2 regions of the Exiguobacterium sp. BMC-KP genome follow, and region 2 is predicted to be linked to the other one. Evidence: a T-box and tRNA genes for the amino acid it is inferred to sense, from the RefSeq annotation. Region 2 holds a T-box; the other holds one or more tRNA genes.
What was found. The T-box of region 2 lies ahead of ileS (isoleucine--tRNA ligase). A T-box ahead of a tRNA ligase gene usually reads a tRNA of that ligase, here a tRNA-Ile.

Region 1 (3,427 bases), 1.1 Mb from region 2:
GGTGAATCTCCATCGTACGAGCATCGATATGTGGCTCAAGCGCATCATAAGCGTAGCCGAGTTCTGGTAATTCAAATTTTGACATGTTCATGTCCCCCTTTGTACTATTTTCGAAAACTTCAATACCCTTTAAGACTAGCAAAAGAACATGTGTTGACGCAAGTCAAGACCCTCGGATTTACTCGACTTCTCGTGGAGCAAAAACTGAGACGCCACCACCCGGAACCGGGAAGACACCGAATCCTTCTTCATCGATCACGACAGGGTGATCTTGATGATTCGTATAGTCAAACCATTCTTGTCCCGCACGTTCTTCACCGACGAACATGCGCTTTTCACACATATCAGCATTCGATAGCAAGACAGCACAGCCAGAGTTCTCGATTTCTTCAACGCCTCGACGAACCCATCCGACGCAATGCGGATCATCAAGATAATCCTCTTGGTCACCATATGCTTTGTGATAACGCGCATACAATAAAGCATCGATCATTTCTTTTTTACCTTCTACTGGGTGTGGTCCTTGAACACCATAATAATCACCATAGAAGACACATGGATAGCCGTCTTTACGAAGTAAAATCGATGCATAAGCATGCTGTTTGAACCAGTCATCTACCCATGATTCGAGTGATTCACCTGGTTGTGAATCATGATTGTCGACAAACGTGACGGCGTTCGTCGGATGTGATTCAACAAGTGTGTCAGCAAATAATGTCGTTAAATCAAAGTCTTGTCCCTGATTCGAAGCTTCATGGAACTTATAATGAAGTGGAACATCGAACAAATCGATCGTGTAGTCGACACTATCGAGGAAATGACGGCAATCATCGAGATCGGATTTCCAGAACTCGCCGACCATATAGAAGTCACCTTCACTTTTTTCAATCATCGATTTTGCGAATTCATGAACGAATTCATAGTTGATGTGTTTAATCGCATCAAGTCGAAAACCTTGGCAATCAATTGTTTCCTGGAACCAATGACCCCATCGAATCATTTCTTCGCGGACTTCCGGGTGATTATAATCAATGTTCGCAAACATCAAATAGTCATAGTTTCCAAACTCATCATCGACTTGATCGTTCCAGTCTTTATTTTTTCCGGAAATTTTAAAGACACCGGTTTTTTCCTCACGGGCATCAAAATCTGTTCCATTAAAGAATTCATGTGTCCAGATGAAATCTGAATATTTACCGTTACGACCTGGGAACGTAAACTTTGTCCATGCTTCGATTTCAAATTCTTCTGAAATTTCTTTAGAACGATCTTCTGGATGGACTTCTACGACATTGATTGTCTCGAGTTCATCGGCTGCTGCTTTATGATTCATGACGACATCCGCATAGACGGCGATATCGTTCTCACGAGCAACTTGAATCGCTTCGACGAGTTCGTCCTTCGTACCGTATTTCGTACGGACTGTTCCTTTTTGATCAAATTCACCTAAATCATAAACGTCATAGATGCCATATCCTGTATCTTCATCTGATTGACCCTTTGACGCCGGTGGAATCCACACGGACGTGATGCCGGCAGCACGTAACTCAGGCGCCCGCTCTTTCAAGCGTTGCCAGTGCTTCCCATCATTCTCTACATGCCACTCAAAAAACTGCATCATCGTATGGTTACGTTCCATCTCTCTTCGCTCTCCCTTAGTTACTATAGTATGAATATTATTACAATATCTTTACTATTCCCCGGAGGAACAAAAATAAACGCTCCTCGTTTCATGACGAGGAGCGTTCTACTGAATGGACCCTGCAGGACTCGAACCTGCGACCGGACGGTTATGAGCCGTCAGCTCTAACCAGCTGAGCTAAGGGTCCTTAAGTAATAGTAGCGGCGGAGGGAGTCGAACCCACGACCTCACGGGTATGAACCGTACGCTCTAGCCAGCTGAGCTACACCGCCATGATGTATGTTGCTTTACTCTTACTAGATTACGAGATGTGACGATTCTTGTCAATATGCTATTTCAAAAAAATAAACAGCTGATTTCATTTTTTGAAATCAGCTGTCATAGATAAATCGTATTTTGCTTAATTCGTTAATGCTGTCCGCTGTTCAAGGACGAGATCCGTGATGTTGACAGCGTGATCGCCGATTCGTTCGAGGTTCGACAAGAGATCGACGAAGATCATTCCCGCTTGTCCCGTACATTCGCCAGCGTTAACACGAAGGACGTGATGCTTACGGAATGAACGTTCGAGTGCATCGAGTTTGCCTTCGAGTTCCAGAACTTTCCGAGCTCGTGTGACATCATCCTCTTCGACGGCGCGAACGGCACAATCGACGATTTCTTGTGTCAAGGCATACATATCATCTAGCTCTTGCTTCGCAGCATCCGTGAATTGGATCCGGTTGACGATTTGGAAGTCGACCAATTCGACGATGTTCTCAACGTGATCACCGATTCGCTCAAAATCATTAACCGCATGCATCAGTAACGAATGATCGTTTGATTCACGTTCTGATAAATCATGTGCTGCTACTTTAACAAGATAGTTCGTGACTTCTGTGTTCAAGTGGTTGATTGCATATTCAATCTGCTGTGATTCTGCTACATCTTTCTTATCATGCGATTGCGTGTATCGGTGCGCTTTCGCAAGGGCGTCTTTCGAGAATTCTCCCATACGTAAGACTTCAAGCTTCGCATGATTCAAAGCAAGTGAAGAAGACTGGTTCAAAATGTTTTGATCAAGATGACGTGGTTTTGAATCGATCGTCGTATCCGTACCCGGAACGATTTTTTGAACGAGCCATGCGATTTGCGCGATGAACCAGCACTGAATCAATGTGTTAACGACATTGAATGTTCCGTGTGCGAAGGCAATTTGCATCTTCGGACCTAAGCCAAGTGCACCTGTAATCCATGTGATAAAACTCGAGAAAATTGGTAAGGCAATTAAGAACAATATCGTTCCGATAATGTTGAAGATGACATGCGCCGCTGCTGTTCGCTTAGCTGCAATTGACGCTCCAAGCGCTGCGAGAACCGCCGTAATCGTTGTTCCGATATTATCACCGAACAAGACCGGTAGTGCTGCTTTGATATCGATCATGCCACCTGAATACAACTCTTGTAAAATACCGATTGTTGCAGACGACGACTGAACAAGCACGGTAAAGATTGTTCCGACGAAGACACCAAGTAATGGATTATCCGACATCGAAACAGTCAACTCACGGAACCAAACGCTCGTTTCGAGCGGTGCCATCCCGTCACCCATCAATGTCAAACCGTAGAAAAGTGCACCGAAGCCAAAGAAAATCTGTCCGATATACTGAACACGTTCTTTATTGAAGAAGAAGATCAAGAACGCACCAATCGCGATTGCCGGAAGTGCTGCTTCCTTGACGTTAAAGCCGATGATGAAGGCAGTGATCGTCGTACCAATGTTTGCCCCCATGACGACTCCGATTG
Region 2 (3,427 bases):
ATTATTATGAATACAACGCGGATGACTTTGACATTTCCATTTATCGCATTCATTATCCTACTAAATTCGTTGAACTTTCTCATCGTCAAGTCACTGGTACATTATTGAACGTCGGATTGAAACGAGCCAAATTTGGTGACGTCATCATCCAGGATCAAGTACAGTTTGCCGTCGCAGACGAAGTCGCGACATATATCGAAGCAAACGTTGAACGAGCTGGAAAGACGAAGATTCGTCTTTCGCGTGTAGAAGCAGAAGATCGTTTGAAAGTGAAGGAACAAGAGTGGGAAGAGACACTCGGATTCGTAAGTTCACTTCGATTCGATACAGTCGTGAGTGAAATTCTCGGCTTCTCGCGTCAAAAAGCACAGGCGCTCATTAAACAGGGTGAAAGTAAGGTCAATTATAAAGTAGTGGATGATTCGAGTTTCATGCTTCAAGAAGGCGACTTACTCTCACTACGTGGAACAGGACGCGTCAAGTTGATTGCAATTCTTGGATCGACGAAGCGGGACCGGATCAAACTACAATACGGTATTTTAAAAGGATAAGATAAATGCGAAGGAGGAATCCATCATGCCATTAACGCCACTCGATATTCATAATAAGGAGTTCACACGAAAGTTTCGCGGCTATGACGAAGATGAAGTTAACGAATTTTTGGATCAAGTCATCAAGGATTTCGAATTGTTGTTACGTGAGAATCGTCAACAACAGGAAGTCATTCAAAATATGCAAGCACGCGTCGATTACTTCAGTTCGATGGAAGAAACATTAAATAAATCGATCATCGTTGCACAAGAAGCAGCTGAGGAAGTGAAAGCGAATGCTTCAAAAGAAGCTAGCTTAATCCTAAAACAAGCAGAACGCGAAGCAGAGCAGTTGCAAGACGCAGCACAGCGTCGGGCGCAACGGACGGACTTCGAAGTCGAGCAGATGCGCAAGAAAATCGAGCTTTACCGCAATCGGTTCAAAGTGTTGATCGATGCGCAGATGGAATTATTAACGAGCCACGACTGGGATGCGTTTGATTTCTCTTCTCGTGGAGCGCTTGACGATGTTCCAGCAGTTGCGTATAATGACGACGATGTCGTATAAATAAAATCAATGATAAGGACACGTCGCATCTTTGACGGTTGACAGCGAATCGGGGAATGGTGGAAGCCCGAGCAACGAAAAAGATGGGGTATCCCCTTGGAGTGCATGACTGAACGTTCGCTGAACAGTAAGCCATGCCGGTTCACTCCCGTTATCGAGTACTTAAGCGGTTCTGTGTCTTCGAATGGAAGAGCAGGATTAGTAGGGTGGTACCGCGAGTTCAGCCAAGCTCGTCCCTATCTCAGGGATGAGCTTGGCTTTTTTTGTACTTTTAAAGCGAAAGGTGAGAGATGGTCAGATGGATTACAAAGAAACCTTATTGATGATGAAAACGGAATTTTTAATGCGAGGCAACTTACCAAAACGTGAACCAGATATGCAAGCACGTTGGGAAGAGATGAACCTCTACGCTGCTGTACAGGAAAAGAATGCTGGGAAACCAACATTCATCCTCCACGATGGTCCTCCGTATGCGAACGGTGATATCCATATGGGTCACGGATTAAATAAAGTCTTAAAAGACATCATCGTCCGTTATAAATCAATGAATGGCTTCCAGTCGCCTTACGTACCAGGTTGGGATACACACGGATTACCGATTGAAACAGCACTTCAAAAAGCCGGTGTTGATCGTAAATCGATGACAGTCGCAGAATTCCGTGAGTTGTGTGCGAAGTATGCACTGGAGCAAGTGGATCACCAACGTGACCAATTCAAACGTCTTGGCGTTCTTGGGGATTATGACAATCCATATATCACGCTTCAGCCGGAATTTGAAGCAGCTCAAATTCGGTTATTCGGAGATATGGCAAACAAAGGCTATATTTACAAAGGGAAAAAACCTGTCTATTGGTCACCTTCTTCTGAATCGGCATTAGCTGAAGCAGAAATCGAATATCAGGATAAACGTTCAGCTGCAATCTATGTCGCATTCCAAGTCATGGATGGGAAAAACATCCTTGAGCCGACGGATCATTTCGTTATCTGGACGACGACACCATGGACGATTCCAGCGAACCTTGGAATCTCTGTCAGTGCTGAATTAACATATGCACGGATCGAGTACCAAGGAAAAGGCTATATCGTGGCAGAAACGCTCGTTCCTGAAGTCATCGAAGCACTCGGATGGGAAGATGCAACTGTCGGACGCGTCTTCAATGGTGCGGACTTCGAGTACATGAAAGCGAAACATCCACTTTATGACCGTGAATCACTCGTCATGCTCGGCGATCATGTTACAGCCGAAGCGACAGGTGTCGTTCATACCGCTCCAGGTCACGGGGAAGATGACTTCCGCATCGGTCAAGCGTACGGTCTTGACGTCCTTTGCCCAGTCGATGATAAAGGGGTCATGACAGCGGAAGCGCCTGGATTCGAAGGCATGTTCTATGAAGATGCGAATAAAGAAATTGGTCTTGCGCTTGAAGAAGCAGGAGCACTTTTAAAACTGTCGTTCATCAAACACTCGTATCCACATGACTGGCGGACGAAAAAACCGGTCATCTTCCGTGCGACGCCACAATGGTTCGCTTCAATCAAAGACTTCCGTGCGGAAATCCTTGATGAAATCAAAGGTGTCCAGTGGGTACCAGAGTGGGGCGAAACACGACTTCACAACATGTTCAAAGACCGTGGCGACTGGGTCATCTCGCGTCAACGTGCATGGGGTGTACCACTTCCAATCTTCTACGCTGAAGATGGTACGGAAATCGTCACACCGGAAACGATTGATCATATCGCGAATCTGTTCGCAGCTCACGGATCAAACGTCTGGTATGAGCGTGACGCAGTCGACTTGCTTCCTGAAGGGTTCACACATCCAGCAAGCCCGAACGGTATCTTCAAAAAAGAAACGGACATCATGGATGTCTGGTTCGATTCTGGTTCATCACATGCGGGTGTCCTCGCGACACGTCCTGAATTGACACGTCCAGCGGATCTCTATCTAGAAGGATCTGACCAATACCGTGGTTGGTTCAACTCGTCGTTATCGACAGCCGTCGCAACGACAGGAAAAGCACCATACAAAGCAGTCGTCAGTCACGGATTCGTCCTCGATGGTCAAGGGCGCAAGATGTCGAAATCGATTGGAAATACAATCGCGCCGATTCAAGTCATGCAACAATTCGGAGCTGAGATTCTTCGCTTGTGGGTGGCATCTGTCGATTATCAAGCCGATGTTCGTGCATCGATGGATAACTTCAAACAAGTCTCAGAGTCATACCGGAAAATCCGGAATACGGTTCGTTTCCTCCTCGGAAACTTGGATCAATTTGATCCTGCAACGCACCGTGTCGCATTCGAAGACTTACCAGAGTCAGACCGTTTC

Region 1: it has a tRNA-Ile gene. The T-box ahead of ileS (isoleucine--tRNA ligase) is inferred to sense a tRNA for this amino acid. The anticodon was not compared.

What each region holds. Positions count from the first base shown of each region.
Region 1 is NZ_LGIW01000015.1:204,148-207,574, reverse strand. Features, by position in the region: gene ADM98_RS06545 (superoxide dismutase) at 1-85, opposite strand, end outside; gene ADM98_RS06540 (alpha-amylase) at 179-1,639, opposite strand; tRNA gene ADM98_RS06535 (tRNA-Ile) at 1,756-1,829, opposite strand; tRNA gene ADM98_RS06530 (tRNA-Met) at 1,841-1,914, opposite strand; gene ADM98_RS06525 (Na/Pi cotransporter family protein) at 2,043-3,427, opposite strand, start outside.
Region 2 is NZ_LGIW01000015.1:1,328,362-1,331,788, reverse strand. Features, by position in the region: gene ADM98_RS12780 (YlmH family RNA-binding protein) at 1-551, shown strand, start outside; gene ADM98_RS12775 (DivIVA domain-containing protein) at 577-1,098, shown strand; T-box leader at 1,099-1,339, shown strand; gene ileS (isoleucine--tRNA ligase) at 1,397-3,427, shown strand, end outside.